DNA from 3 places in the Streptomyces monticola genome. Region 3 is predicted to be linked to each of the others. Evidence: riboswitches for the same ligand, from Rfam matches in the RefSeq annotation. Region 3 holds a riboswitch; each other region holds the start of a gene.

Evidence for each region. A riboswitch is a leader RNA that binds a small molecule or an ion and turns the genes downstream of it on or off. The one in region 3 is predicted to bind cobalamin.
Region 1: linked by a shared signal. The riboswitch ahead of ACFQVC_RS03345 (energy-coupling factor ABC transporter permease) and the one ahead of ACFQVC_RS20920 (cobalamin biosynthesis protein) in region 3 are both predicted to bind cobalamin.
Region 2: linked by a shared signal. The riboswitch ahead of ACFQVC_RS37445 (ABC transporter substrate-binding protein) and the one ahead of ACFQVC_RS20920 (cobalamin biosynthesis protein) in region 3 are both predicted to bind cobalamin.

Annotation. Positions count from the first base shown of each region.
Region 1 covers NZ_JBHTCF010000001.1:815,745-825,514, reverse strand. The annotation lists gene metE (5-methyltetrahydropteroyltriglutamate--homocysteine S-methyltransferase) at 47-2,392, shown strand; cobalamin riboswitch at 2,541-2,726, shown strand; gene ACFQVC_RS03345 (energy-coupling factor ABC transporter permease) at 2,757-3,572, shown strand; gene ACFQVC_RS03340 (energy-coupling factor ABC transporter substrate-binding protein) at 3,569-4,000, shown strand; gene cbiQ (cobalt ECF transporter T component CbiQ) at 4,007-4,759, shown strand; gene ACFQVC_RS03330 (energy-coupling factor ABC transporter ATP-binding protein) at 4,756-5,691, shown strand; gene ACFQVC_RS03325 (O-acetyl-ADP-ribose deacetylase) at 5,702-6,214, opposite strand; gene ACFQVC_RS03320 (phytoene desaturase family protein) at 6,510-7,925, opposite strand; gene ACFQVC_RS03315 (inositol monophosphatase family protein) at 8,098-8,934, opposite strand; gene ACFQVC_RS03310 (gamma-glutamyltransferase family protein) at 9,034-9,770, opposite strand, start outside.
Region 2 covers NZ_JBHTCF010000025.1:101,485-111,254, forward strand. The annotation lists gene ACFQVC_RS37415 (nicotinate phosphoribosyltransferase) at 113-1,447, opposite strand; gene clpS (ATP-dependent Clp protease adapter ClpS) at 1,543-1,869, shown strand; gene ACFQVC_RS37425 (DUF2017 domain-containing protein) at 1,869-2,462, shown strand; partial or broken gene ACFQVC_RS37430 (alanine/glycine:cation symporter family protein) at 2,932-4,466, shown strand; gene ACFQVC_RS37435 (amino acid permease) at 4,843-6,303, shown strand; gene ACFQVC_RS37440 (M67 family metallopeptidase) at 6,411-6,833, shown strand; cobalamin riboswitch at 6,805-6,948, shown strand; gene ACFQVC_RS37445 (ABC transporter substrate-binding protein) at 6,997-7,986, shown strand; gene ACFQVC_RS37450 (FecCD family ABC transporter permease) at 8,046-9,059, shown strand; gene ACFQVC_RS37455 (ABC transporter ATP-binding protein) at 9,059-9,770, shown strand, end outside.
Region 3 covers NZ_JBHTCF010000008.1:287,893-297,662, reverse strand. The annotation lists gene ACFQVC_RS20960 (PQQ-binding-like beta-propeller repeat protein) at 1-437, opposite strand, end outside; gene ypfJ (KPN_02809 family neutral zinc metallopeptidase) at 655-1,545, shown strand; gene ACFQVC_RS20950 (VOC family protein) at 1,563-1,964, shown strand; gene ACFQVC_RS20945 (hypothetical protein) at 2,000-3,388, opposite strand; gene ACFQVC_RS20940 (alpha/beta hydrolase) at 3,503-4,630, opposite strand; gene ACFQVC_RS20935 (class II aldolase/adducin family protein) at 4,798-5,442, opposite strand; gene ACFQVC_RS20930 (inorganic phosphate transporter) at 5,651-6,937, shown strand; gene ACFQVC_RS20925 (hypothetical protein) at 6,973-7,194, shown strand; cobalamin riboswitch at 7,351-7,496, shown strand; gene ACFQVC_RS20920 (cobalamin biosynthesis protein) at 7,663-8,610, shown strand; gene ACFQVC_RS20915 (cobyric acid synthase) at 8,607-9,770, shown strand, end outside.

The DNA.
Region 1 (9,770 bases), on a different contig from region 3:
GCCCGGTCCCGGGATTCCTGAACGAGTGCTCGCGAAGGAGAGTTCCGTGACAGCCACATCCGCATCCGGCGCCGCCGCATCCGCGGCCCGCACCGCCGGCGCCACCGTGTACGGCTACCCCCGCCAAGGCCAGAACCGGGAGCTGAAGAAGGCGATCGAGGGCTACTGGAAGGGCAGGACCGACGCCGAGACCCTGCGCCGCACGGCCGCCGAACTGCGCCGCACCACCTGGCAACAGCTCGCCGACGCCGGTCTGCACGAGGTGCCCACCGGTGACTTCTCGTACTACGACCACGTCCTGGACACCAGCGTCATGGTCGGCGCGATCCCCGACCGCCACCGCGCCGCCGTCGACGCGGACCCGCTCGACGGGTACTTCGCGATGGCCCGCGGCACCCAGGACGTGGCGCCCCTTGAGATGACCAAGTGGTTTGACACCAACTACCACTATCTCGTCCCGGAGTTGGGCCCCGACACCGTCTTCACCGCCGACCCGGGCAAGCAGGCCGCCGAGCTCACCCAGGCCCTGGCGCTCGGGCACACCCCGCGCCCGGTCCTGCTCGGCCCGGTCACCTATCTGCTGCTCGCCAAGCCGGCCCCCGCCGCGGCGCCGGACTTCGAGCCGCTGACCCTGCTCGACCGGCTGCTCCCGGTGTACGCCGAGGTCCTCGCCGATCTGCGGGCGTGCGGCGCCGACTGGGTGCAGCTCGACGAGCCCGCCCTGGTCCAGGACCGCTCCCCCGCCGAACTCAACGCCGCCGCCCGCGCCTACCGCGATCTCGGCGCCCTCACCGACCGGCCGAAGCTCCTGGTCGCCTCCTACTTCGACCGGCTCGGCGAGGCCCTGCCGGTCCTGGCCAAGGCGCCCGTCGAGGGACTCGCCCTCGACTTCACCGGGCCCGCCGCCGCTCAGGTCGACGACCTGGCCGCCGTCGGCGGGCTGCCGGGCAAGCGCCTGGTCGCGGGGGTCGTCGACGGCCGCAATGTGTGGATCAACGACCTGGAGAAGTCCCTGGCCACCCTCGGCACCCTGCTCGGCCTGGCCGACCGCGTCGATGTGGCCGCCTCGTGCTCGCTCCTGCACGTCCCCCTGGACGCCACCGCCGAAAGGGGCCTCGACCCGCAGATCGCCCGCTGGCTGGCCTTCGCCCGGCAGAAGACCGCCGAGATCGCCACACTCGCCCGTGGCCTGACCCGGGGCACCGACACCATCACCGCCCAACTCGCCGCCAACCGCGCCGACTTGGCATCGAGGAGCGGATCGCCCCTCACCCATGACCCGGCGGTACGCTCCCGCGCCGCGGCCGTCACCGACGCCGACACGCGCCGCTCCCAGGCCTATCCCGAGCGGGCCGCCGCCCAGCGCGAGCGGCTGCGGCTGCCGCTGCTTCCGACCACCTCCATCGGCTCCTTCCCGCAGACCGGCGAACTGCGCACCGCCCGCGCCGATCTGCGCGCGGGACGCCTCGGCCCGGACGCGTACGAACAGCGCATCGAGGCCGAGATCCGCGAGGTCGTGGCCTTCCAGGAGAAGACCGGCATCGACGTCCTCGTGCACGGCGAGCCCGAACGCAACGACATGGTGCAGTACTTCGCCGAGCAGCTCACCGGCTATCTCGCGACGCAGCACGGCTGGGTGCAGTCCTACGGCACCCGCTATGTCCGCCCGCCGATCCTGGCCGGCGACATCGCACGGCCGCAGCCGATGACGGTGCGCTGGACCACGTACGCCCAGTCCCTCACCGAACGGCCGGTCAAGGGCATGCTCACCGGCCCGGTCACGATGCTCGCCTGGTCCTTCGTCCGTGACGACCAGCCGCTCGCCGACACCGCGCGGCAGGTCGCCCTCGCCCTCCGCGACGAGGTGAACGACCTTGAGGTGTCCGGGAGTTCGGTGATCCAGGTGGACGAGCCCGCGCTGCGCGAGACGCTGCCGCTGCGCTCCGCGGGACACCCCGCCTACCTCGCCTGGGCGACGGAAGCCTTCCGCATCGCCACCGGCGGCGCGAGCCCCGGCACCCAGATCCACACCCACATGTGCTACGCCGAGTTCGGCGACATCCTGCGGGCCATCGACGACCTCGACGCCGATGTCATCAGCCTGGAGGCCGCCCGCTCCCATATGCAGGTCGCCGATGAACTCGCCGGCGCCGGCTACCCGCGCGAGGTCGGGCCAGGCGTCTACGACATCCACTCGCCGCGCGTGCCGGGCACACAGGAAGCGATCGCCCTGCTGCGCAAGGGCCTTGGGGCGATCCCGGCCGAGCGGCTCTGGGTGAACCCGGACTGCGGCCTGAAGACCCGCGGCTGGCCGGAGGTGCGCGCCGCCCTGGAGAACCTCGTCGCCGCCGCCCACGAGGTCCGCTCCACCCTGCCCGCCACGGGGCGCTGACGCTGCCCGCCGGCGGGCGCTGACCGTTCCCCGGACGCGTCCCGGAACGGGCGCCGCCCCCTCTCAGCAGGGCGTACGCCGTGGTGGTGCAGGTACGTGTGCACCACCACGGCCGGGCGGCCGCAGTTGTCAGCGCCGCGCTCGCGCAATAAGGTCGCCACGCCTTGGTGTACGGGAAACCGGTGTGATGCCGGTGCGGCCCTCGCCACTGTGAATCGGGAAGTCCGGCTCCAGCCCTCTGCGGGCAGCCACTGGGTGCATACGCATCCGGGAAGGCGGAGTACGGGCGGTACGACCCGTCAGCCAGGAGACCGGCCAAGGTGCGTTGTCCATCCACGAGGTGCTGGAGAGGGTCCGCTGAACCATGCACATAGCCGAGGGTTTCCTCCCGCCGGCGCACGCCGTCGCCTGGAGCGTCGCGTCCGCGCCTTTCGTCGTCCACGGAGTCCGCTCCCTCACCCGTGAGGTCAGGGAGCACCCGGAGAGCACCCTGCTCCTCGGCGCCTCCGGTGCCTTCACTTTCGTCCTGTCGGCCCTGAAACTGCCCTCGGTGACGGGCAGTTGCTCGCACCCGACGGGTACGGGGCTCGGCGCCATCCTGTTCCGGCCGCCGATCATGGCGGTGCTCGGCACCATCACCCTGCTCTTCCAGGCGCTGCTGCTCGCCCACGGCGGGCTCACCACCCTGGGCGCCAATGCCTTCTCCATGGCGATCGTCGGGCCCTGGGCGGGATACGGCGCCTACCGGCTCCTGAAGCGGTACGGCGCACCACTGATGGTCGCCGTGTTCTTCGGCGCGTTCGTCGCCGACCTGTCGACGTACTGCGTCACCAGCGTCCAGCTGGCCCTGGCCTTCCCGGATCCGGCCAGCGGATTCCTGGGCGCCCTGGGCAAGTTCGGGGGCATCTTCGCCGTCACGCAGATCCCCCTCGCGATCAGCGAAGGGCTGCTCACCGTCCTGGTGATGCGGCTGCTCGTGCAGTCGAGCAAGGGCGAACTCACCCGGCTCGGAGTGCTGCTGCAGCGCAAGCAGAACGGACAGCAGAGCGGGCAGCGGACCGTGCAGCAGACCGGACAGCAGAGCGAGCACCAGACCGGGCAGCAGAACGGGCAGCAGAACGGGCGTCCCGCCGAGCAGGGGGCGCCGCAGGACACGGAGCCGGAGGTCGGTACCCGATGAGCCGCAACGCCAAGATCAACGCCCTGCTCCTCCTCGCCGTCGCGGCCCTCGCCGTGCTGCCGCTGGCGCTCGGGCTCGGCGACCACAAGAAGGAGCCGTTCGCGGGCTCCGACGGTGAGGCCGAGGCGGCGATCACCGAGATCGAGCCGGACTACAAGCCCTGGTTCTCGCCCCTGTACGAACCACCGTCCGGCGAGATCGAGTCGGCGCTGTTCGCCCTGCAGGCGGCGATCGGCGCGGGTGTGCTCGCGTACTACTTCGGGCTGCGCAGGGGGCGCCGGCAGGGCGAACAGCGGGCGGCCGCGGCGCAGTCGGAGCGGTCGCAGCAATCGGAGCTGTCGCAACAGTCAGAGCAGTCAGAGCGGTCGGAGCAGTCGCAGCGGTCATCGACACCGGAGGGCTCCACCGCCGGACCCGGTCGGGACTGAGCCCGCGTGCTGCCCATCGACGCGGCGGCGCACAGCAGTCGCTGGCGCCGCCGCCACCCCGTGGACAAGGCCGTGCTCGGCCTCGGCCTCACCGTGCTCGCGATCTCCCTGCCGCCGTGGCCGGGCGCGGCCCTGGTGCTCGTCGCCGCGGCCACGGCGCTGCTCGGCCCGGCCGGGGTGCCGGCGCGCAAACTGTGGCGCGCCTACCGCGTCCCGCTCGGCTTCTGCGTCACGGGGGCCCTGACCCTGCTGGTCCAACTCGGCGGCCCCGACGGCTTCGTGACGCTCGCCGACGGCGGCCCCGCGCGCGCCGGGGGCCTGCTCCTGCGCACCTCGGCCGCCTCACTCGGGGTCCTCCTGTTCGCCTTCACCACACCGATGTCGGATCTGCTGCCACGCCTGGTGAAGGCGGGGGTACCGGCGGCGGTCGTGGACGTCGCGCTCGTGACGTACCGGATGAGCTTTCTGCTGCTGGACTCCATGAGCCGGATCCGGCAGGCCCAGGCCGCGCGCCTCGGCCACACCTCCCGCGGCGCCGCCTGGCGTTCACTCGCCGGGCTCGGCGCCACCGCGTTCGTGCGCGCCTTCGACCGGGCCGGCCGCCTGCAGTCGGGGCTCGCCGGACGCGGCTACGACGGCACCCTGCGCGTGCTCGTGCCCGAGGCCCGGATATCGCGGCGCTTCGTGGCCGGGAGCGCGGGGCTCCTGGTGGCGCTGACGGCCCTCACCCTCGTACTGGAAAGGTTCCCACTGTCATGAGCGAGCGGAGTGAACCCGGCGGCCCTGCCGGACCGCAGGGGCCGGGGCCCGGGGATCCACGTGATCCGCTGGTCTCGCTGAGCGGTGCCTCCTACGCGTACGAGGACGGGCCGACCGTCCTCAGCGGACTGGACTTCGCCGTGTCCGAGGGCCGTGCGCTCGCGCTGCTCGGGCGCAACGGCAGCGGCAAGACCACCCTCATGCGGCTGCTCAGCGGCGGACTGCGCCCGGACACGGGCCGCCTTGCCCTCGCGGGACGGCCGGTGTCCTACGACCGCGCGGGCCTGACCCGGCTTCGCACCACCGTCCAGCTCGTCGTGCAGGACCCGGACGACCAGCTGTTCGCCGCGTCGGTGGGGCAGGACGTGTCGTTCGGGCCGATGAACCTGGGCCTGCCCGTCCCGGAGGTGCGCGCCCGGGTCGACGAGGCGCTCGCGGCGCTCGACATCGGCGCCCTGGCCGACCGGCCCACCCATCTGCTCTCGTACGGCCAGCGCAAGCGGACCGCGATCGCCGGTGCCGTCGCGATGCGTCCGCGCGTGCTGATCCTCGACGAACCGACCGCGGGCCTCGACCCCGACGGCCAGGAACGTCTGCTCGACACCCTGGGGCGGCTCCGAGAGTCCGGCACCACGGTCGTCATGGCCACCCATGACGTGGACCTCGCCCTGCGCTGGGCCGACGACGCGGCGCTGCTCACCCCCGCCGGGGTGCGCACCGGGCCGGTGAGCACGATGCTGGCCCGCCCGGACCTCCTGGCCCAGGCCGGCCTGCGCCTCCCGTGGGGCATCGCCGTCACAACCCTCCTGCGCACCCACGGCCTCCTCACGGACACGGACAACGGCCCACGCACACCCGATGAGTTGGCTGCTCTGGCGGGGGCCGGGGCCGGGGCGTCGACGAGCCCCGGCGCCCCGGGCGGCACCGGCTGAGCCGAGGAGGTCAGGCGATGCGCGCGGCGAACGCGGCGTAGGCCCGGTCGTCGAAGAGCACGAACCTGACCTCTTCGACGGCCGTCTCCGTGTTCCGTACCGTCTCCACGGCGATCCGGGCGGCGTCCTCCATCGGCCAGCCGTAGATCCCCGCGGAGACGGCGGGGAAGGCGACCGTGCGTGCGCCCAACTCGTCGGCGACACGCAGCGATTGGCGGTAGCAGGAGGCGAGGAGCTCGGCACGGTCCTCGTCGCGCGCGTACCTGGGCCCTACGGTGTGGATCACCCACCGTGCGTCGAGCCGCCCCGCGGTGGTGGCCACGGCCTGTCCGGTCGCCAGGCCCTTGCCGTAGTGCCCGGCGCGCAGCCTGCGGCAGTCGGCGAGGATCTCGGGACCGCCGCGCCGGTGAATGGCCCCGTCGACCCCGCCGCCGCCGAGCAGCGAGGAGTTGGCCGCGTTGACGATCGCGTCGACGGACTCCTGCGTGATGTCGCCCTGGACCAGGGTGAGAGTGGGACTCATACGCCCATCATGGCCGCCGGCCCCACCGAGACGGGGCGACAGACCGCCGTCAGCGGCTTCGCGCGGTCACGTTGTCGCGCAGTCGCGCAGTCGCGCTGGAAGGAAGCGTGGCGCTGCCGTGCCCCGAAGGGGCGCGGGGCTGGTGTCGATATGCGGCTCCGCCGCGCTGGGGGTACCCCCAGCGGTAGCTGGGGGAGCGACAAGCCACGACGCACCCGCAGATGCCATACCCGACTTCCCGCGGAACGCTCAGCCCGGTCGCGCCACCCCGAGCAGGACGTACCGGCCCGCAGCGTCAGCCCATCGTGCGCAGGCGTCGCCACACCGCCTTCGCGGCGTTGTGACCCGGCATTCCGTGGACGCCCGGGCCCGGCGGGGTGGCCTGTGAGCAGAGGAAGATCGCGGGGTGCGGGGTCCGGTACGGGAACAGGCTGAGCTTCGGGCGCAGCAGGAGCTGCAGTCCGGAAGCGGCGCCGCAGGCGATGTCCCCGCCGACGAAGTTGGCGTTGCGCGCGGCGAGTTCGGGCGGGCCCGCGACGGCGCGGGCGAGCACACGGTCACGGAACCCGGGGGCGAACCGCTCCAGTTGGCGCTCGATGGCGTCGGTCAGGTCGCCGTCCCAGCCGTTCGGCACATGGCCGTACGCCCAGAACACCTGCTTGCCCTCGGGGGCGCGGGACGGGTCGGCGACGCTGGGCTGTGTGGTGATCAGGAACGGTCTGTCCGGGGCCTGCCGGGTGCGGGACGCGGCGTGCAGGGCCGCGCCGATCTCGTGCCGGTCGGCGCCGACCTGGACGGTGCCCGCGCTCCGCGGCTCCTCCGCGGTCCAGGGCACGGGGCCGTCCAGGGCGTAGTCGACCTTGAAGGCCGCGGCGCCGTAGCGATATCCGTCGTAGACCCGGCCGAGGCCGGCGATTCTGGCCAGGGCCGTGGGCGAGGTGTCGAAGACATAGGCGCGGGCGGGCGGCAGGTCGTCGAGGCGCTTCACCTCATAGTCCGTGTGGACGGCGCCGCCGAGGTCCTTGAGATACCCGGCCAGGGCGTCGGAGATCGACTGCGAGCCGCCGCGCGCCACCGGCCAGCCGTGCTCGTGGGCGGCGAGCGCGAAGACCATGCCGACGGCACCGGTGGCGAGCCCGCCGAGCGGGGCCATGACATGCGCGACGAGCCCGGCGAACAGGGTCTTGGCCCGCTCGTCCCGGAACCGCTGGGCCATCAGCCAGGACGACGGGGGCAGCCCGGCGAGGCCGAAGCGGGCGAGGGTGACGGGGTCGCGGGGCAGCGCGGTCGACGGCAGCGACATGAAGTCCCTGACCAGGGTGTCCCACTTGCCGATGAAGGGGTCCACCAGGCGGCGGTACGCGCCCGCGTCTCGCGGTCCGAACGACAGCGCCGTCTCGGCGACCGACCGGGACAGGACCGCGGCGGTGCCGTCGGGGAACGGGTGCGCCATCGGGAGCGGGGCGTGCAGCCACTCCAGGCCGTACCGCCCGAGGGGCAGGTCCTTGAAGGCCGGGGAGCCGATGCCCAGGGGGTGCGCGGCGGAGCACGGGTCGTGCCGGAAACCGGGCAGGGTCAGCTCTTCGGTGCGCGCTCCCCCGCCCACGGTGCTCTTGGCCTCGAAGACGGCCACCGAGAAGCCGCGCCGTGCGAGCTCCACGGCAGCGGTCAGTCCATTGGGTCCCGCTCCCACGACGACGGCATCGAGCATCGACGGCACCTTCGGACTCCTTTGTCAGTCGGTGGCCACTGACCTAGAGGATAGGCGGGCCCACTGACAGCCCGGCCCCGGGTGAGGGGACTTCGATGGAGCACCCGACGGGGACTTCGATGGAGCACCCCACGAGCGGGGCGCCCGACGCACCGACGCGCGCCGCCCTGGATCAGGCTCCGCCCGACAGGAGCGCCACCAGCCGGTCGACCGTGGCCGTGTCCCGGGCCGCGGTGAAGGGCAGTGCGTTGTCACCCGCGATGCGGAAGTGCTCGCCCGCGACGGTGCGGTGGTCGCCGCCGGCCTCGGCGACGAGGAGCAGACCGGCCGCATGATCCCAGGCGTTCTCCCAGGAGAAGGCGATCGCATCCAGCTCGCCCTTGGCGATGGCCAGATACTCCAGGCCTGCGGAGCCGCAGGGACGCGTGTGCACGCCGTCCGTGCGCAGTCCGAGCAGGGCCCGCTTCTGGTCGGGGGTGGTGAAGTCCGGGTGGGACGTGGCCACTTCGATGGGCCGGCCTGGCTCGGGTGCGCCGCAGCGCAGCTCCTTGCCGCCCAGGCGCGCACCGCGGCCGCGCACGGCCACGGCCATCTCGTCGAGCGCCGGGGCATAGGTCCACGAGGCGAGCAGCTCGCCGCCGCGGGCGAGCGCCACGAGGGTGCAGAAGCCGGGGTCGCCGTGGACGAACTGGCGGGTGCCGTCGACCGGGTCGACGATCCACACCGGGGCGTCGCCGCGCAGGGCGGCATAGCTCGCCGGATCGGCGTGCACCGCTTCCTCGCCCACCACGACGGAGCCGGGCAGGAGCCCGGTGAGCGCGGCCGTGAGGTGCTCCTCGGCGCGGCGGTCGGCGACGGTCACCAGGTCGTGCGGGCCGTTCTTCTCGACGATCTCGTGGGCCGCGAGCTGCCGGAAACGGGGCATGACCTCGGCCGCGGCCGCCTTGCGGACCGCTTCCTCCACATCACCGAGGCCGTGTTCGAGAAAACCTTCGAGATCTTCGATCATGCGTCCCATCACACCACGCGGCTCTGACATTCCCTACCCGGGCGGTGGCCGCCGGGTAGAGCCCCCGTGAACGCTGGGTACGCGGCGGTCCCGGCGGGCTCAACGCCCCACCGCGTACCCCTGCATCCCACGGGGATTCGCCGCGGCCGAGAGGATTCCGGTCCGGGGGTCGCGGGCGACCGCGCACAGCCGCCCCTCCGACCAGGGCTCACCCACCGTGACGTCGTGTCCGCGCTCGCGCAGGGCCTCGATCACCTCGTCCCCGATGCGGGACTCCACGGTGACGCTGCCGGGCCGTATGCCGCGCGGGAAGAAGGAGCTGGGGAAGGAGTCGTTGTGCCAGTTGGGGGCGTCGACGGCGCCCTGCAGGTCGAGCCCGCCGCGGACCCGCTCGCGCAGGGCGACGGCGAGGAAGAAGTGCAGCTGCCACTGGTCCTGCTGATCGCCGCCCGGGGTCCCGAAAGCGAGCACCGGTACGCCGTCACGCAGCGCGAGCGACGGGGTGAGTGTGGTGCGGGGGCGCCGCCCGGGGGCCAGGGAGGCCGGGAGGCCGGGCTCCAGCCAGGCCATCTGCAGCCGGGTGCCGAGCGGGAAGCCGAGTTCGGGCACGACCGGGTTGGACTGCAGCCAGCCGCCGCTGGGCGTGGCGGCGACCATGTTGCCCCAGCGGTCGACGACGTCGAGATGGCAGGTGTCGCCCCGGGTGGCCCCGCTCTTGGCGACGGTCGGCTCGCCCGCGCCCGCGACGGGGGTGCCCATGGCGTACACCCCGTCGACCACGGTCGTCGCGGCGGAGGCGAGGAGCGGGGTGCGCCCGTCGGGGCTGCCGGGCCGCA
Region 2 (9,770 bases), on a different contig from region 3:
CGTTTGGCTGCTCACGCCGCCGGTGGGTGACTGCCGTTGCCTTCCCGCTCGCCGTGCGTTCATGCGCGCTCGACCGTCTGTGCGCGGCCACCGCGAGCGCGCCTTCACGCCGTCATACATACTCCGTGGGGATGACCACGTCCCCGCGTGACAACTGCGTCGCCGAGAGCGGCAGCAGATCACGGGCCGCCTTGTGCCGCTCGCGCACGGTGTCGAGCGGCTCGCGGGCCACCACGTCACCGCCCTTGACCAGCTGCACCAGGAGCTGCCGGTCGGCGAGCTCGGCGGGCACGGGCCCGGTGCCGATCACCTCGGCCTCGGCGACGCCGTACTCGTCCAGGCGCCGCGCGGCCCACTTGCGGCCGCCGCGCGAGGACTTGGCGCCCAGGGACTTCTTCGCCACCGGTTCGAGTGTGGCCTTGGGGTCGGCCGACTTCGCCCGCGCGACCAGCTTGTAGACCATCGAGCAGGTGGGGTGGCCCGAACCGGTGACCAGCTGGGTGCCGACGCCGTACGCGTCCACGGGGGCCGCGGCGAGCGAGGCGATGGCGTACTCGTCCAGGTCCGAGGTGACCACGATCTTCGTCCGGGTCGCGCCGAGCTCGTCCAGCTGCTGCCGCACGCGGTGCGCGACCAGGAGCAGGTCACCGGAGTCGATGCGCACGGCGCCGAGCTCGGGTCCCGCGACGTCCACGGCCATCCGTACCGCCTCGGCGACGTCATAGGTGTCGACGAGCAGCGTCGTGCCCCGGCCGAGCGAGTCCACCTGGGCGGTGAAGGCATCCCGCTCGCTGTCGTGCAGCAGAGTGAAGGCGTGCGCGGAGGTGCCGACCGTGGGGATGTCGTAGCGGAAGCCCGCGGCCAGGTCGGACGTGGTGTCGAAGCCGCCGACGTACGCCGCGCGCGAGGCGGCCACCGCGGCCAGCTCGTGGGTGCGCCGGGCGCCCATCTCGATCAGGGCGCGCCCGCCCGCGGCGGCCGACATCCGGGACGCGGCCGCGGCGATCGCCGAGTCGTGGTTGAGGATGGACAGGATCACGGTCTCCAGGAGCACACACTCCGCGAAGGAGCCCTCCACCCGCAGGACCGGCGAGCCGGGGAAGTAGACCTCGCCCTCCGGGTAGCCCCAGATGTCGCCGCTGAAGCGGTATCCGGCGAGCCACTTCAGGGTCGGCTCGTCCACGACGCGGCGCTCGCGCAGAAAGCCGAGGACGGCGTCGTCGAAGCGGAAGTTCTCGACGGCGTCAAGGACGCGCCCCGTACCTGCCACGACGCCGTAGCGGCGCCCTTCGGGCAGTCTGCGGGTGAAGACCTCGAAGACCGAGCGGCGCTCGGCGGTGCCGGCCTTCAGGGCGGCCTGCAGCATCGTCAGCTCGTAGTGGTCGGTGAAGAGCGCCGTCGACGGCACATCCACGGGCAGACCGAGGCCGGGGTCTGCAGCGTTCAAAGGCCCACTGTTCATGCTTCCGGATGCTACCCCTATCTCGTCACTCTGACGATTTCCGGGGGTCATTTGTGCGGGAGCCGGGCGCAAGTGGCAGCATGGGGCAAGTGAGTGTGGCTCCCGATGTGTCCCCCGTAGAGGTCCAGCGCCCCGAGTCGGCGGAGGAGGTCTCCGCCGTCGTGGAGCCCGATGTCCCCTGGGTCACGATCGTGCACAACGACCCGGTGAATCTCATGAGTTATGTGACGTATGTCTTCCAGACGTACTTCGGCTACTCGAAGGACAAGGCGCACAAACTGATGCTCGACGTCCATCACAAGGGGCGCGCGATCGTCTCCAGCGGTACCCGCGAGGAGATGGAGCGCGATGTGCAGGCCATGCACGGCTACGGCCTGTGGGCGACCCTGAGCCAGGACCGCACCTGATGGCCGGGCACTTCGAGCCGATCCCCGGCGGCGGCGCGGCCGTGGCGCTCGACGAGGTCGAGATCTCCATCCTGCGCTCGCTCGCGGTCCAGCTCCTCGAACTGATCGGGCCGGGACCCGGCGGCGCGGAAGCGGACCCCGACCCGCTCGCGGAGCTGTTCGCCGAGGGCCCGAGCGAGCCGCCGTCCGACCCGGTCCTGCAGCGCCTTTTCCCGGACGCGTACGGCGACCCCGAGGCGGTCCCGGACGACCAACTCAAGGAGTACTCGGCCGAGTTCAGGCGCTTCACGGAGAACGACCTGCGGGCCGGCAAGCGGGAGAGCGCCCTCGTGGTGGTGCACTCCCTGGACGCGCTCAGCTCCGGCGGCGACGGCGGCGCGGTGCTCAAGCTCTCGGTGGACGAGTCGAAGCAGTGGCTCGGCTCCCTCAACGACCTGCGGCTCGCGATCGCCGCCCGCCTCGACGTCATCGACGAGGAGGACACGGACCTCCTTTATCAGCTGCCGGACAGCGATCCGCGCAAGCCGATGGTGATGGCGTATCTGTGGCTGGGCGGGCTGCAGGAGACGCTCGTCGAGACGCTGATGGCCTGAGCGCAGCGCGCTCACGCGGTCACGCGGTGGATGTGACGGCATATACCCCGGTTCGCCGAGGCTGAGAGCCCGATTACCGGACGCAATCTCGGCCGTCTGCCCGAATGCGATCCCGTCACAGCGGGGCCCCTTCCTGACAGGTGGGGGCCTTTTTGCTGTTTTGCGGGTGACCTGCGTCACGTAAAGCAGCGTTAAAGACATGGCGAGAATCGTCAACTCCATTTCCGGCGCCACCCCTCGCCGCAGTGGAGACCTGGCGCATCGCCAGCAACGCACGACGCAACGACACGCGTCCAGCGCATGCCCGAGGCATGCCCGGCGCGCGCACGACCGAGGCACCACCTTGTCCGGGTCCGCGGACAAGGAACGCCCCAAGTCGCCGATCGGACAACGGCGTTCGCTCCAGCCCGCACTTCTGCCCTGCTGCCGCTCCAGCCGTGCAGCAGCACTGCGCCATCGAGGCAGTCACATGTCACTCGATTCCATCACCACCTCCATCGACGACGCGATCAGTGAGCTGAGCACGTCGAGCCCGTAGCCACCTGGCCCGGCGAGGTCGTCTTCCATTCGGTGCCCGTCGCAGGCACCGAACTGCCCCTGACCGTCGCCTGGTTGGTGGTCGCCGGCCTGGTCTTCACGGCCTGGTTCGGAGCCATCCAGCTGCGTAAGTTCAAGCTCGCCGTGGACGTGGTGAGAGGGAAGTGCGACGAGAAGGGGTCGGCCGGCGAGGTCAACCACTTCCAGGCGCTGACCGCCGCGGTCTCCGGCACCGTGGGCCTCGGCAATATCGCCGGTGTCGCCGTCGCCGTCTCCATCGGTGGTGCGGGCGCCACGTTCTGGATGACCCTGTGCGGCCTGCTCGGTATGGCCACCAAGTTCGTCGAGGTCACCCTCGGTGTGAAGTACCGCCAGGTGCACGAGGACGGCTGTGTCTCCGACGGCCCGATGCACTATCTGCCCAAGGGCCTCGCCGAGCGCTTCGGCTCCGGCGGCAAGGCGCTCGGCAAGGTGCTCGCCGTGCTCGCCTCCGTGATGATCCTGTTCTTCGGCCTCTTCGGCGGCAACCTGTTCCAGGTCAACCAGGGCTACGCGCAGCTGGTCTCCGTCACCGGCGGCGAGGGCGGCGCCATGGGCTCGTCCGCGGGCGCGCTCTTCTTCGGCCTGATCATCGCGGCCCTGGTCGGCATCGTGCTGCTCGGCGGCATCCGCTCCATCGCCTCGGTCACCAGCCGTCTGGTCCCGGCCATGGCCGGCCTCTACATCGTGGCCTGCCTGGTCGTCATCCTCGTCAACGTCACCGCCGTCCCGTCCGCGATCGCCACGATCGTCGAGGGTGCCTTCAACCCCGAGGGTGTCGCGGGCGGTGTCCTCGGTGCCCTGATCATCGGCTTCAAGCGGGCCGCGTTCTCCAACGAGGCCGGTCTCGGTTCCTCTCCGATCGCGCACTCCGCGGTCAAGGCCAAGCACCCCGCGAGCGAGGGTCTGGTGGCGCTCCTCGAGCCGTTCATCGACACCGTCGTCGTCTGCACCATGACCACGCTGACCGTCGTCATCGCCAGCCCCGACAGCTGGGAGGCCGGAAGCGGCCAGGTCGAGGGCGTCACCGTCACCTCGGACGCCTTCGGGACCGTGCTGCCCTGGTTCTCGTACGTCCTGACCGTCGCGGTGCTGCTCTTCGCCATCTCGACCGTGCTGACCTGGGGTTACTACGGCCTCAAGGCCTGGACGTACCTCTTCGGCCGCAGCCGCGCCAGCGAGGTCACGTACAAGGCGATCTACACCGTCTTCTCGGTCGCCGGTGCGCTCCTGACCCTGCAGACGCTGATCGACATGGCCGACGCGGTGCTCTTCCTCCTCGCCGTCTTCAACATCATCGGCCTCTACCTCCTCGCCCCGATCGCCAAGCGGGAGCTGAACTCGTTCCTCGCGTACGTCCAGCGCCGCAAGAACGGCGAGCAGGAGCCGGAGTCGGAGGACGCCGCGCTGGAGAAGGCGAAGGTCTGACAGCCCGACCGCCCCGCCCTGCGCAGGGCGGGGCGACCGAGGGCCCGCGCCCACCCGTTCCGGTGGGCGCGGGCCCTCGCGCGTTCGCTCAACGGACTCTCAAATCCGGATAACGATCCCGTCACCCATCCGGCCGTTATTGCCGTCGCAAGGGGCCTTTGTCCGGTTCTTCCTGTGGTCCGTGCCACATTTTTTCCCGAGGGGCGTTCGCCGCGCCGTGGTAAATCTTCACGACCACTCGCGTGACGCCACCCATGTACCGCGAGGGCGCCCCGTCGGCCGAACGTCGATAGGCAAAAGCTCCATCCACATCCGGGGGGTCGGGACCCGATCCGGGCCACAGTGGCACGGGTCGGCATGGAGAAAGGCGCACATCATGACCTCAGCGCAGGTCGACAAGCAGTACGACGGCAATGAGGCCGTGGCCGGCGGCACGTCCGGCGAGGGGTACCAGCGCGGCCTCGGCGCCCGGCAGATCCAGATGATCGCGATCGGCGGTGCCATCGGCACCGGCCTGTTCCTCGGCGCCGGCAAGGGCATTTCCAAGGCGGGCCCGAGCCTCATCCTCGTGTACGCCCTCGCGGGTCTGGTCATCTTCTTCATCATGCGGGCGCTCGGCGAGCTCCTGATGTACCGCCCGGTGTCGGGCTCCTTCTCGGAGTACGCCCGTGAGTTCATCGGCCCGTTCGCGGGCTTCGTGACCGGCTGGACGTACTGGCTCTTCTGGGTCGTCACCGGAATCACCGAGGTCACCGCGGCCTCCGAGTACATGCAGTTCTGGACCAAGAACGCCGACGGCTGGCTCAATCAGCCGCAGTGGGTGTTCGCGCTGATCTTCACCGTGGTCCTCTTCGGCGCCAACCTGATCTCCGTGAAGCTCTTCGGCGAGCTGGAGTTCTGGTTCTCGATGATCAAGGTCACCGCGATCATCGGCATGATCCTCATCTGTGCCGGCATCCTCACCATCGGCTTCTCCGACGCCGCCGACAGCGCCTCCATGTCGCTCCTGTGGAGCGAGGGCGGCTTCTTCCCGCACGGCGTCGGCAACTCCCTGATGACCCTGCACCTGGTGATGTTCGCCTTCATGGCCGTCGAGCTCGTCGGCGTCACCGCGGGTGAGTCCAAGGACCCGAAGACCGTGCTGCCCAAGGCCATCAACACCGTGCCGTGGCGGATCGCCGTCTTCTACGTCGGTGCGCTGATCATGATTCTGTCGGTCGTGCCGTGGACCCACTTCCAGCCCGGTGTCAGCCCGTTCGTCGCCGCCTTCGAGAAGATGGGCCTCGGTATCGGTGCCGCGATCGTGAACTTCGTGGTCCTCACCGCCGCCCTGTCCTCCTGCAACTCGGGTATGTACTCCACCGGCCGGATGCTGCGCGACCTCGCGCTGAGCGGCCAGGGCCCGAAGTTCTTCACCAAGCTGACCAAGAACGGCCTGCCGCTCGTCGGCACGAGCTTCTCGGCCTCGCTGATGCTGTTCGGCGTCTGGATCAACTACGAGTTCCCGGGTGAGGCGTTCGACTACGTCGTCTCCTTCGCCACCATCTCCGGTATGTGGGCCTGGATCATGATCCTGATCAGCCAGCTCAAGTACCGCCGCAAGGCCGACCGCGGTGAGCTGCCGCAGTCCAGCTTCAAGGCCCCCGGCGCCCCCTACACCAGCATGTTCGCCCTCGCCTTCATCGCCGCGGCCATCGTGCTCATGGGCGTCGACGAGGAAGCGCGGATCTCGCTGTACTTCGCCCCCCTCTGGGCTCTGATCCTGACCGTCGGCTATCTGGCCGTGCAGCGTCGCAAGCAGGCCGCGGCGCCGGCCCTGGAGGACACCAAGAGCTGAGGCAGGAGGCGGCACCGAAGCGTCCGGAGCACCCGGCGTCTCAGCTGCTGTCTCAATAGATGGGCCGCGGATCTCAGATCCGCGGCCCATCTGCTTATTCTCATCAGATGCTGACCATTACCCAGGCCCTGCACGACCAGATCGTCGCCCACGCGCGCGAGGACCACCCCGACGAGGCGTGCGGCGTGGTCGCGGGCCCGGTCGGCACCGGCCGTCCCGAGCGCTTCATCCCGATGCTGAACGCCGCGCGCTCGCCCACGTTCTACGAGTTCGACTCGGGCGACCTGCTCAAGCTGTACCGCGAGATGGACGACCGGGACGAGGAGCCCGTGGTCATCTATCACTCGCACACCGCGACCGAGGCCTACCCGTCGCGCACGGACATCTCGTACGCGAACGAGCCGGGCGCCCACTACGTCCTGGTGTCGACGGCGGACGCGGACGACGCCGGACCGTTCCAGTTCCGCTCCTTCCGGATCGTCGAGGGGGAGGTCACCGAGGAAGAGGTCGAGGTCGTGCAGGCATACTGAGCGCTGACCTTTGAGGCGGCAGGAGCCAGGAACCCGGTGCGAACCCGGGACGGTCCCGCCACTGTGACCAGGCACGGCCTGGAAGTCAGGAACTGACCTGCCGCCCTCTCCCACCGACCAGGGGACGCGGAAATCCCCCGGAGAGGCCCCAGTTGTGTCCTCAGTGACCTGGCCCGCGCGCACCCGTGCCCTCATAGCCACGGCCGCCCTGCTCGCCCCGCTCGCCGCCTGCTCGTCCGGCGCCGCGAACACCGCGCAATCCGGGGGCGAGCCCGCCGCGGGCTTTCCGTACACGGTGACCAACTGCGGCGTGAAGACCACCTTCAAGGCGCCCCCGAAACGCGCGGTCACCCTCAACCAGCACGCCACCGAGGTCATGCTCGAACTCGGCCTGCGCGACCGGATGGCGGGCACCGCCTACCTCGACGACCGGGTACTCCCCGAGTACGCGGCGGACTACAAGTCCCTGCCGGTGCTCGCCGACGAGTACCCCTCGTACGAGAAGCTCCTGGCCGCGAACCCCGACTTCGTCTACGGCGGATACGCCAGCGCCTTCGCCGCGACGGACGGCCGCGCCCGCGCGTCCCTGCAGAAGTCCGGCATCGAGACCCGCCTCAACATCGAGAGCTGCACCTCGGGACCCTCCACGATGAAGGACGTCCACCGGGAGGTCCGCGAGGTCGGCGCCACCTTCGGCGTACGCGGGCGCGCGCAGAAGTGGGTCGAGGGCGCCGAGCGCGAAGTCGCGGACACCACGGCCCGGTTGAAGGGCGCGAAGCCGCTCTCGGTCTTCGTCTACGACAGCGGCGACAAGACCGCCTTCACCGCCGGCGGCAAGGGCATCGGCAACGAGATCATCGAGCGCGCCGGCGGCCGCAATGTCTTCGCCGACCTGAACAAGCCCTTCGCCGACGCCTCTTGGGAGAAGGTCGTCGAGCGGGCCCCGGATGTCGTCGTGATCTACGACTACGGCGGTACCTCGGTCGCCCAGAAGAAGAAGCGCCTCCTGGACGACCCGGCCCTCGCCGACGTCCCGGCCATCAAGCACCGGCGCTTCGCCGTGCTGCCGCTGTCGGACGCGGTCCTCGGCGTACGGGCACCGGCGGCGGTGGAGAAGCTGGCCAAGCAGCTGCACCCGGACTCCTTCCGGTGACCCGCACCCGCCCGGCCCCGGTGCCCCGCACCCGCCGACCGGCAGTGACCCGCACCCCCGTGACCCTCGTCGTGCTGGGCGCCGCCCTCGCGGTGGCGGCGCTCGCGGGGCTCGCCCTCGGCTCCGTACGTATCCCGGCCGCCGATGTCATGGCCGCGCTCACCGGGAACGCGGAGCCGTCGCCGTACCGCACGATCGTCCTCGACGTCCGGCTGCCCAGGGTCCTGCTCGGCGCCTGCGTGGGTGCCGGGCTCGCCGTCATCGGGGCCGTGCTGCAGGCGCTGGTGCGCAATCCGCTCGCCGATCCGTTCCTGCTCGGTGTCTCCTCCGGTGCCTCCGCCGGCGCGGTCGCCGTGATCGTGCTCGGCGGGAGCCTGGGCCTGGCCGGAGTGGCGACGACCGTGTCCGTGCCGATCGCGGCCTTCGTGGGCGCGATGGGCTCGCTCGCGCTCGTCTACATCCTGGCCAGAAGCGGCCGCGGCGGCTTCACCACCGGCCGCCTGATCCTCGCGGGCGTCGCGGTCGCCTATATCCTCTCCGCCCTGACCAGCCTGTTCCTGGTCGTCTCGGCCCGCGCCGACCACCTCAAGGAAGTCCTGTACTGGACGCTCGGCGGCCTCGGCAGCGCCCGCTGGGACATGCTCGCCCTGCCCGCCGCCGTGCTCGTCGCGGGCACCGCGCTCCTGCTCGCCCTGGCCAGGCCGCTCGACCTGCTGCTCGTGGGGGAGGAGGGTGCGACCGTGCTCGGCCTGGACACCGCGCGCTTCCGCGCCGCCGTCTTCGTCCTCGCCTCACTGCTCACCGGCGTCCTCGTGGCGTACAGCGGGGCCATCGGCTTCGTCGGCCTGATGGTGCCGCACGCGGTCCGTATGGCCGTGGGCGCCGGACACCGCAGACTGCTGCCCGCCGCCGCGCTCGCCGGGGCGTTCTTCCTGGTCGCGGCGGATCTCGCGGCGCGCACGGTGGCGGCGCCGCAGGACATACCCGTGGGCGTGCTCACGGCGCTCACCGGCGGCCCGTTCTTCCTGTGGCTGCTGCACCGTGGACGTACCGCCGAAGGGGCCGAAGCCTGATGCTGCGCACCGAGGAACTCTCGTACGAGATCAGCGGCCGCCGGCTCGTCGACGCGGTCACGCTGCGGGCCGCCGAGGGGGAGACGGTCGGTCTGGTCGGCCCCAACGGCAGCGGCAAGACGACCCTGTTGAGATGCGTCTACGGCACGCTCACCCCCGCGTCGGGCCGTGTCCTCCTGGACGGCGACGACCTCGGCGAGCTCTCCGTCAAGGACCGTGCCCGCCGGATCGCGACCGTCCCGCAGGACGGGCACGCGGGCTTCGACCTGACCGTCGCCGAAGTGGTCGCCATGGGCCGCTCCCCGCACAAGCGGTTCTGGGAGGCGGACACGGCGGCCGACGAACGGCTCGTCCAGGAGGCGCTCGACCGGCTCGGCGCCGGGGACCTGACCCGGCGCCCCTTCCCCCGGCTCTCCGGGGGCGAGCGCCAACGGGTCCTGATGGCACGGGCGTTGGTGCAGCAGCCGCGCCTCCTGGTGCTCGACGAACCCACCAACCACCTGGACATCCGCTACCAGCTGGAGATCCTGGGCCTCATCCGCACCCTGGGCACCACCAACCTCCTGGCCCTGCACGATCTGAACCTCGCGGCGTACTACTGCGACCGCCTGTATGTCCTGGACGAGGGCCGCGTCGTGGCGTTCGGCACACCGGATGAGGTCCTCACGCCCGAGCTGCTCGCCTCCGTCTACGGCGTGAGTGCCGAGGTCA
Region 3 (9,770 bases):
GCGCCGCCGCGGGCCCCGGGGGTGCGCAGCCAGTCGCGGGCCGCGGGGATCGCGCGGTGCCAGCGCACGGCGCGCCCGGAGCCGCGCACCGTGTCGGTGACCATGGCGTCGTCCCAGAGCGCGATGGCGTGCCCGGGCTGCGACAGCAGGGCGAGCGGGCGGCGGCCTTCGCGGGTGTAGGTCCAACGGGCCCGGCCCGTGTCCGGGTCGTACGCCTGGACGGACCGTCCCCGCATCCTCAGCGGCAGGGTGCCGGCGGAAGCGGTGTCCGCGATACCGGGCTGCACGCGCGCGTGGACCGTGAGGCGGTCGCCGTATGGGACGGGCCGTGAGTGATGGGCCGCGGTCATGAGGGGCAGCGCGAGCAGGGCGAGGAAGACGGGCAGGACGAGCTGGGTGGTGCGGCGGCCAGCCGCCTCCAGCGACAGAACGGCCAATGCGGCCCCCCTTCGGTGCTGCCGGCCATGGACAGGCGCAGAGCGTAGCCGCGGGGGTCGGAGGCCGGGCCCGGCCGACGGTGCGACACGGGCGGGGGGCCCCGGCCGTCCCCCGTTCAGCCCTGACGAGCACAGGCATATCGGGGCGAACTGGACGATACTCGGCGCAGGGCGGCGGGCCGCCGCCCGGGACGCGGAGCAGAGGGTTGGTGCACCCATGCAGTTCGACGACAACGCCAATCTGGACACGTCCGAGGTCCAGGATGTGCGCGGCAGCCGCATTCCCGGCGGCAAGGCGACCATCGGTGGCGGCCTCGCCGGTCTGCTCGCGCTGTTCATGGGGCTCTTCTTCGGCGTCGGGCCCGAGAACCTCGGCCTGACCTCCGGCAACGACGAGCCGTCGGCGACGTCGTCGAGCGCGGCCCAGGTGCAGGAGTCCTGCAAGACGGGGCAGGACGCCAACTCCAAGGAGGACTGCCGCATGGTCGCGGTGGTCAACAGCGTCCAGGACTTCTGGCGCCAGGAGTTCCCGCGCCGGGGCGCCCGCTACTCCGACGCGCAGACCGTGTTCTTCACCAACCGCGTGGGCACCGCCTGCGGCCAGGCCTCATCGGCGGTCGGGCCCTTCTACTGCCCCGGCGACCGCAAGGTCTATCTGGACCTGGGCTTCTTCGACGAGCTGCGCACCAAGTTCGGTTCGAGCGGCGGGCCGTTCGCCCAGGCCTACGTGGTGGCGCACGAGTACGGGCACCACATCCAGAACCAGATGGGCACCCTGCAGCGCTCCCAGGACGGCCGTACGGGCGAGAACAGCAACGCCGTCAAGGTCGAGCTGCAGGCCGACTGCTACGCGGGGGTGTGGGCGCGGCAGGCGACGACGACACGTGACCCGCAGACCGGCAGGCCGCTGATCACCGAGCTCACGGACGCCGACATCAAGGACGGCCTGGACGCCGCGGCCGCGGTCGGGGACGACCGCATTCAAGAGCGGTTCCAGGGCAGGGTCACCCCGGAGTCCTGGACCCACGGCTCCGCGCAGCAGCGCCAGCAGTGGTTCTACCAGGGGTTCCGTTCGGGCGACATGGCCCAGTGCAACACCTTCCGCTGACTTGGGAGTTGGACCGCATGACAGCGACACCCAGCATCTGTCCGACACTGCTGTACACGGACGCCAAGGCCGCGATCCGGCAGCTGACGGAGGCCTTCGGCTTCACCGAGTCGGCCGTGTACGAGAGCGAGAGCGGGGTGGTCGAGCACGCCGAACTGTCCTACGGCAACGGCGTGGTGATGCTCGGCTCCAAGGGCCGCGGCGGAGTCTTCGCCGAGGCCATGGAGCGCTCGGGTCCTGTCGGGGTCTATGTGCGCGTGGACGACGTGGACGCCCACCACCGGCAGGCCGCCGCGCACGGCGCGGACATCCTCGTCCCGCCGACGGACCAGGACTACGGCGCGCGCGACTACATGGCGCGCGACACCGAGGGCAACGTGTGGAGCTTCGGGTCGTACGCGCCGGGCGCGCAGGAGTAGGCCGGGCAGCCGGGGGGCAGCCGGACCGGCCGCGATCAGGCGCCGCCCGTGTGCACCTGGAAGGCCGCACGCCGTACCGCCTTGGCGAGTGCCGGGTCGGGGTGGGCGGCGGCGAGGGCGACCAGGACCTGAACGGTGCGCGGGTGCCCCACCGCCCGTACTTCCTGCAGCAGCGAGGGCACCGTGGGCTGTACCGCCGACTCCAGGTGGCGGACGAGGAGTTCGGCCTCGCCGTGGTCGGCGACGGCCGCGGCGGTGTCCACCCACAGCCAGGTCGACTCCTGCCGGGTCAGCACCGTGTGCACGTCCTCCGGGTCCACGCCCTCCTGCTCGGCGAGCCACATCAGGGCGTACGGCCGCAGGCATGTCTCGTCGACGGCCGCCCGCACATCCGGCTCGGCGGGGGCGCCCACGACCCGCAGCGCCTCGAAGGCGAGGCCGCGCAGGAGCGAGTCGTCGCCGCGCGCCGCGCCCAGGAGTTCGGTGACGGCGCTGCCCACCGGGCGGGCCGCGAGCCAGGCGCGGTACTCGGCGCGGGCCGCGTTCGGACGGAGCCGGGCACAGCCGCGCAGCATCTCCTCGGCGGAGTGCTCGATATTCCCCGCGGGGCTCTGCGCGGCCACGATGATCTGCTCGAGCTTGACCCAGACCGCCCAGCTGCCGAGCGGCGTGAGCGTCGCCTGATCATCTGTCAGGGTCAGTGCGCCGACGGCGGCGAGGGAGCGAAGGGCCCAGTCGAGGAGCGGCGGCAGCGGGGTGTCCGTCTCGGGCACGGGCTCGGGCCGCGGCCCGAACGGGATCTCGCAGCGCTCGTCGCGCAGTTCGATGACGCGCTGCTGCAGCAGGTCGAGGAGCTGCGACACGGGCACGGGCCCGTCGGAGAGCTGCAGCAGGGACAGCAACTGGGGCATCGCCTCGATGACTTCGGCCACCGCGGCCGGGGCGAGGTCGGCCGGCGCCTGGTGCACGAGGGACCAGGCGTCGAACAGGGCGACCCAGCCGCGCAGCACGGCGGAGTCGTCGCGGTCCCAGGCGCGCAGGCGCCAGCCGGCGCGTGCGGCGCTGCCGTGCACCTCGACGAGGCCCGCGAGGCGTGCGGCGTCCCAGGCGGCGTGCGCCTCCTTGGGCGTCAACCGGAGGTCGGCCGCGGCGCGTTCGGCCGCCTCGGCGGAGAGCGTGCCGCCGCAGCCGGGGCGCAGCCCCGCACCGCGGCCCGGCGCGGCATCGGCCCAGCGGGCGATCCTGGCGGCCCCGGCGAGCCCGGTACGCGCCATGCCGGCGAGCACCGCGGGCGCCGGAGTGCCCTCCGGCGGGCGCGGCGCGGGACGCCGTGTGCGCCGCTCGGTCACGGCCCGTGGGGCGGTGGCGAGCGTGCGGGGACGGACGAGTCGGAGCCTGGAGTCGCGCGGGGTACGGGACGTCACGAGGGCAGTCTTCCCGCTCGGGGCTCGAAAGCCCAAACGGAATGGGTCGGTCGGGGTCCGTCCGCCCTTCACATCAGGGGTACCGCGCCCCTTGCGCCAGGGTTTCCCCGCCGTTCACATCAAAGGGGTCAGAAAGCGCCGGAGCGTCTCTTCGTACGCCGTCGGGTCCGCGTTCCACATCGCCGCGTGGGGCGCGTCCACGACCGTGTGCAGGCTGACCAGATCGGGGCGGCGGGCGGCCAGTTCGCGGGAGCGGGCCCAGGGGGCGAGGGTGTCGTCCGGGCCGTGGATCAGGAGGGTCGGCACCCGCAGCGTCGCCGTGTCGGCGGCTTCGACGACGCGGTCACCGCGCAGTCCCGTACGCCCCTGGGCGGCCCTGACCGCCAGCGGGAGGAGCGCCGACGGGGTGTGGCGGGCCGAGGCGAGGGCGCGCAGGGTGGCTTCCCAGTCGAGCACCGGCGAGTCGAGGACCAGACCGCTGATCCGGTCGCGGAGCCCCGAGTGGGCGGCCGCGTGCAGGGCCATCGAGGCGCCGGTCGACCAGCCGTACAGGACGACGTGCTCCGCGCCGTAGCGCACCGCGTACCGGATCGCCGCGTCCAGGTCGCGCCACTCCGTCTCGCCCAGGTGCCGCAGGCCGTCGGGGGAACGCGGGGCGCCCAGGTCGCCGCGGTAGGCCAGGGACAGGACGGGGAGCTGCTGGCGGTGCAGGAAGTCCATCACCACCATGGGGTGCTCCCGGGTGGTGCCGAGGCCGTGCACCGCGATCACCCAGGTGTTCCTGCGGGCCGGCACGAACCAGGCGGGCAGGCCGCCCAGCTCCCCCGGGATGTCGACGTCCGCGTGGTCCAGGCCCAGGGCGTCGCGCGGGTTGCCGATGTGCACCTGCGGGGTCAGCCAGACCCGGGCGCCGGGGTCGAGGCTGCCGTGGGTGACGCCGACGAGCCGGCGTACGACGGTGTCGGCCGCGGGGGCCGTGCCGTCCAGGACCGGGCCGACGATCGCGTGGCAGCCGTCGCCGGTGAGGCCGTAGGTGCCGGGGCGCAGGGCGGCCAGCGCCCGGGTGAGGGTGACCCGGTCGCCGCCGTTGGCGTGCACCGTCAGGCGCGGGTCCGTGGGCAGGGGACGGCCCGGGGGCGCCTTGAGCGCGACGTCGCTGGCGTAGCGGCCGGCGGCGACGGCGGCGGCACCGGCGCCGAGTACGGCGGTGAGTGCCGCGGCTGCGGCTGATGCGGGGCGCATGCGCTCCAGTTTCGACGGGGTCGGCCCGGTGGGCCAGTCGGAGTGCGGCACGAGTACCCGGGTCCGCGCCGTGATTCCCCGCTCTGTTCAGCCTTTCCGGGCGGCCTTCCGTCCGGCCCTCACGGTCGGCCTCTCCGTCTCAGCCCTTCTGTTTCAGCCGTTCCGCCTCAGCCTTTCTGTCCGTAACCGCTGAGCTGCTCCGCCGCCGCCCGCAGCTGCTCGGGAGCCAGGAGGGACGGTGCGCGTCCTGGCACGGAGTGGGCGGTCAGCCAGAGGCGGCACATCCACTCCAGTTGGGCCGTGCGGTCGTAGGCCTGGTCGAGAGCGTCGCCGTAGGTGACGGCGCCGTGGTTCTGCAGCAGGCAGCCGGTGCGGTCGCGCAGGGCGTGCAGCATGTTCTCGGCCAGCTCGTCCGTGCCGTAGAGGGCATAGGGGGCGACGCGGACGGGGCCGCCCAGGATCGCGGTCATGTAGTGGACCGGCGGCAGTTCCTCGACCAGGGTGGAGACGGCGGTGGCGTGCAGCGCGTGGGTGTGGACCACGGCCGCCGCGCCGGTCGTGCGGTAGACCGCCAGGTGCAGGGGCAGTTCGCTGGTGGGTTTCAGGGTCCCGGCGACCTGCCGGCCGTCCAGGTCGACCGCGACGGTGTCGGCGGGGGTGAGGCGGTCGTACGGGACGCCGCTCGGGGTGATGAGGATCCGGTCTCCCACGCGTACCGAGACATTGCCCGAGGTGCCGACGACCAGTCCTGCGGCGGCGGTTCTGCGGGCCGTCGCGACGAGGTCGGCCCAGGCCTCTTCTGCTTCTGCCATGCGGCGATCCTGCCAGGGTGCCGCCGCCCGCGGGCAGAGTGATGAGGGTCTCTTCCGAGGGCCGGCGGGACGGCTGAAGCGCTCCATAGAGGGATCGGCGCAAGGACCCCCGCCGCGGGACACCCCACCGCCTGCCTCAGTTCACTTTCCGTTCACCCAGGTTGCCTACGTTCCACGTGCCACTGACGTCGAACGATTGCCTGGGTAAATGGAACACATCACGCTGCTGCTCGCGATCGTGATCGTGACAGCTCTCGTGTTCGACTTTACGAACGGTTTCCACGACACCGCCAACGCGATGGCGACGACCATCTCGACCGGCGCTCTCAAGCCCAAGACGGCGGTGGCCATGTCCGCCGTGCTCAACCTCGTCGGCGCGTTCCTCTCCGTGGAAGTCGCCAAGACGATCTCCAGCGGGCTGGTCAGAGAAGACGGCATCCAGCCCGAAGTGATCTTCGCGGCCCTGGTGGGTGCCATTCTCTGGAACCTCCTCACCTGGCTGGTGGGACTGCCCTCCAGCTCGTCGCACGCCCTCATGGGCGGTCTGATCGGCGCCACCATCGCCTCCATCGGGATCAGCGGGGTCAACGGCGGTGTCGTCGTGACCAAGGTCCTGATCCCCGCGATAGCCGCCCCGCTCGTCGCCGGTATCGCCGCGCTCCTGGCCGCGAAGCTGGCGTACAAGCTCGGCAAGAACGCCGGTGAGAAGTCCAGCGCCAAGGGCTACCGCTCCGGGCAGATCGCCTCCGCCGGTCTCGTGTCCCTCGCGCACGGCACCAATGACGCGCAGAAGACGATGGGCATCATCACCCTGGCCCTGGTCGCCGGTGGCGCGCTCGCGCCCGGCTCCAACCCGCCGGTCTGGGTCATCGTCTCCGCCGGACTCGCCATCGCCCTCGGTACCTACCTCGGCGGCTGGCGCATCATCCGCACCATGGGCAAGGGCCTCACCGACCTGCAGCCGCAGCAGGGCTTCGCCGCCCAGACCTCGGCCGCCGCGGTCATCCTGGCCTCCTCCAACCTGGGCTTCTCGCTCTCCACCACGCACTCCTGCTCCGGCGCCGTCATGGGCGCGGGCCTCGGCCGCAAGGGCGGTGTGGTGCGCTGGTCGACCGCGACCCGGATGTTCATCGCCTGGGGCCTGACCCTGCCGGCCGCCGGACTGGTCGCCGCGGGCGCCGAGTTCGTGGCCCGCCAGGGCGACTGGGGCATCGCGGCCGTCGCCGTCTTCCTCGTCGCCTCCTGCGCCGCGATCTGGTTCATCTCCCGCCGCCAGGTGGTCGACCACACCAATGTGGTCGCCGACGACACGGACAGCGCCGGCGTGCCGGCCGAGCCCGCGGGCGTCGTCACCACCGCCATCGCCGCGGTCACACCGCCGCCGGCCGCCACGACCGCCGTGGCCGAAGAGGCGGACGACGTCCGCAAGACCACCGTCCACGCCTCGTCGGGCGCCGTCGCGGACCCCGCGCGGCCCGCCGGTGCGACCGTCTGAGCCCGGCTCACGGTCCGAGTTAAGGAACACGCATGATCGACATCGACTGGGCGGCGCTCGGCTCCGTCTTCGGCGTCAGCCTCGTGGCGACGGTCGCCCTGGTGGGACTGTTCACCCTCGGCATCGCCGGCCTCTCCAAGCAGGAGGCGGCCACGGCGCAGGGCGGCTCCGCGCCGCTCGCCCGCACCGGCGCCTACGCCTGCTTCGCGCTGTGCGCGGCGGCCGTGGCGTACGGGATCTTCCTGATCGTCGCCTGACGGCACCATCGCCGGTACCCGTACCGGTCGGATCCGCGAACCGCCCCGCGGCGGCCTCCACCCGAGGTCGCCGCGGGGCGGTTTTCCGTGCGCCGCGGACCGGTTCGCTGTGGGGCTCCGCACACTCTTCCGCCGCAGGTCAAACCTGAGTTGACGGGCGTTCGCGGGCGTGGTGGACTTCCGGAGCCCATACGGCGACATGGAGAGGAAGCCGGTGCGAATCCGGCGCGGTCCCGCCACTGTCACCGGGGTTCACCCGAACCCCGTGAGCCAGGAACTCTCGCCGCCGTATCCGTCGAACCAGGGCGCGGACCCTGAGTGAGGACAACATCGCCATGCACGGCTGCCGTTCGGCTGTCTCCAGTACGTCGTCCCGTACGTCCAGAACATCCAGTACGCCCAGTGCTGCCCGTACGTGCAGTACCTGCTGTGCCCCGCCCCTTCGAGGCGTGACGGCCGGCTGAACCCGTGCGTGCCGACCGTGTCTTCACGTACGGCGCCGCCGCCGGGCTCCTCGGCGACCTCCTGCTCGGCGACCCCCGTCGCGGGCACCCGGTCGCCGCGTTCGGCCGGGCCGCGGGTGCCGTTGAGCGAGTCCTCTGGCGCGACCACCGCGGGTGGGGCGCGCTGCACACCACCGTGTGCGTGGGCTCCGCCGTGGGCGCCGCCGCGCTCGCCGGCGCCGCCGTACGCCGCTCCCCCGCCGCCTCACTCGCGCTGACCGCCGCCGCCACCTGGGCCGTGGTGGGCGGTACTTCGCTCGGCCGTGAGGCGCGCGCCATCGGCGGTGCGCTCGCCGCCGGGGACATCGACGTGGCGCGTGAGCGGCTGCCGCATCTGTGCGGACGCGACCCCGCCGCCCTCGACGCGGACGGCATCGCGCGCGCCGTCGTCGAATCCGTCGCCGAGAACACCTCCGACGCCGTGGTCGGCGCCCTGGTGTGGGGCGCGGTGGGCGGAGTGCCGGGGCTCGTCGGGTTCCGGGCCGTGAACACGCTCGACGCGATGGTCGGTCACAAGTCGGCCAAGTACCGCCGCTACGGCTGGGCTTCGGCGCGGCTCGACGACGTGGCCGGATGGCCGGGGGCACGTCTGACGGCGGCGCTCGCGGTGGCGGCGGGCCGGGACCGGCGCGGGGCCGTGCGGGCCTGGCGCGCGGACGCTGAGCGGCATCCGAGCCCCAACGCGGGCCCGGTGGAGGCGTCCTTCGCGGGCGCGCTCGGGGTACGGCTCGGCGGGACCCTGTCGTACGGCGGGCGCGTCGAGCACCGGCCGGTGCTCAACTCCGCGGGGCGCCGGGCCGAAGTCCGTGACATCGAGCGGGCCGTGCGGCTTTCACGGCGCGTGAGTTGGGCGGCGCTCACCGTGTGTGCGGCCGCGCGCATCCTCGTACAGAAGAAGAGGCGTACCTCATGAGCGGTGGACTACTGGTCGCCGGGACCACATCCGACGCCGGGAAGAGCGTCGTCACCGCCGGGATCTGCCGGTGGCTGGCCCGCAAGGGCGTCGCCGTCGCGCCCTTCAAGGCGCAGAACATGTCGCTGAACTCCTTCGTGACACGCGAAGGCGCCGAGATCGGCCGTGCGCAGGCCATGCAGGCGCAGGCCGCACAGATCGAGCCGACCGCGCTGATGAACCCGGTGCTGCTCAAGCCCGGCAGCGACCGCAGCAGCCAGGTCGTCCTGATGGGCAGACCGGTGGGCGAGATGAGCGCACGCGGCTACCACGGAGGGCGCCAGGAATCGCTCCTCGGCACCGTCGTGGACTGTCTGGAGCAGCTTCGGGGCACGTATGACGCGGTGATCTGTGAGGGAGCGGGCAGTCCCGCCGAGATCAATCTGCGGCGTACCGACATCGTGAACATGGGCGTCGCCCGCGCCGCCCGCTTCCCCGTCGTGGTCGTCGGGGACATCGACCGGGGCGGGGTCTTCGCCTCGTTCTTCGGTACGACGGCACTGCTGAGCGCGGACGACCAGGCCCTGGTCGCCGGGTACTTGGTGAACAAGTTCCGCGGCGACGTGTCGCTGCTCGAACCCGGGCTCGACATGCTGGAGCGGCTCACCGGGCGGCGTACGTACGGCGTCCTGCCGTTCGCGCACGGGCTCGGCATCGACGAGGAGGACGGGCTCCGGGTGTCCTTGCGCGGGGCCGTACGCGAGTCCGTCGTCGCACCGCCCGTCGGGGACGACGTGCTGCGCGTCGCCGTGTGCGCCGTACCGCTGATGTCCAACTTCACCGATGTCGACGCCCTGGCCGCCGAGCCGGGTGTCGTCGTGCGGTTCGTGGACCGGGCCGAGGAAATCGTCGACGCCGACCTGGTCGTGGTGCCCGGAACACGCGGCACCGTCAAGGCACTTGAGTGGCTGCGCGAGCGCGGCCTCGCGGACGCCCTGGCACGCCGGGCCGCCGAAGGGCGGCCGGTGCTGGGGATCTGCGGCGGCTTCCAGGTGCTCGGCGAACACATCGAGGACGATGTCGAGTCGCGCGCCGGGGCCGTCGACGGGCTCGGCCTGCTGCCCGTGCGGGTCCGGTTCGAGAGCGAGAAGACCCTCGCCCGGCCGGTGGGCGAGGCACTC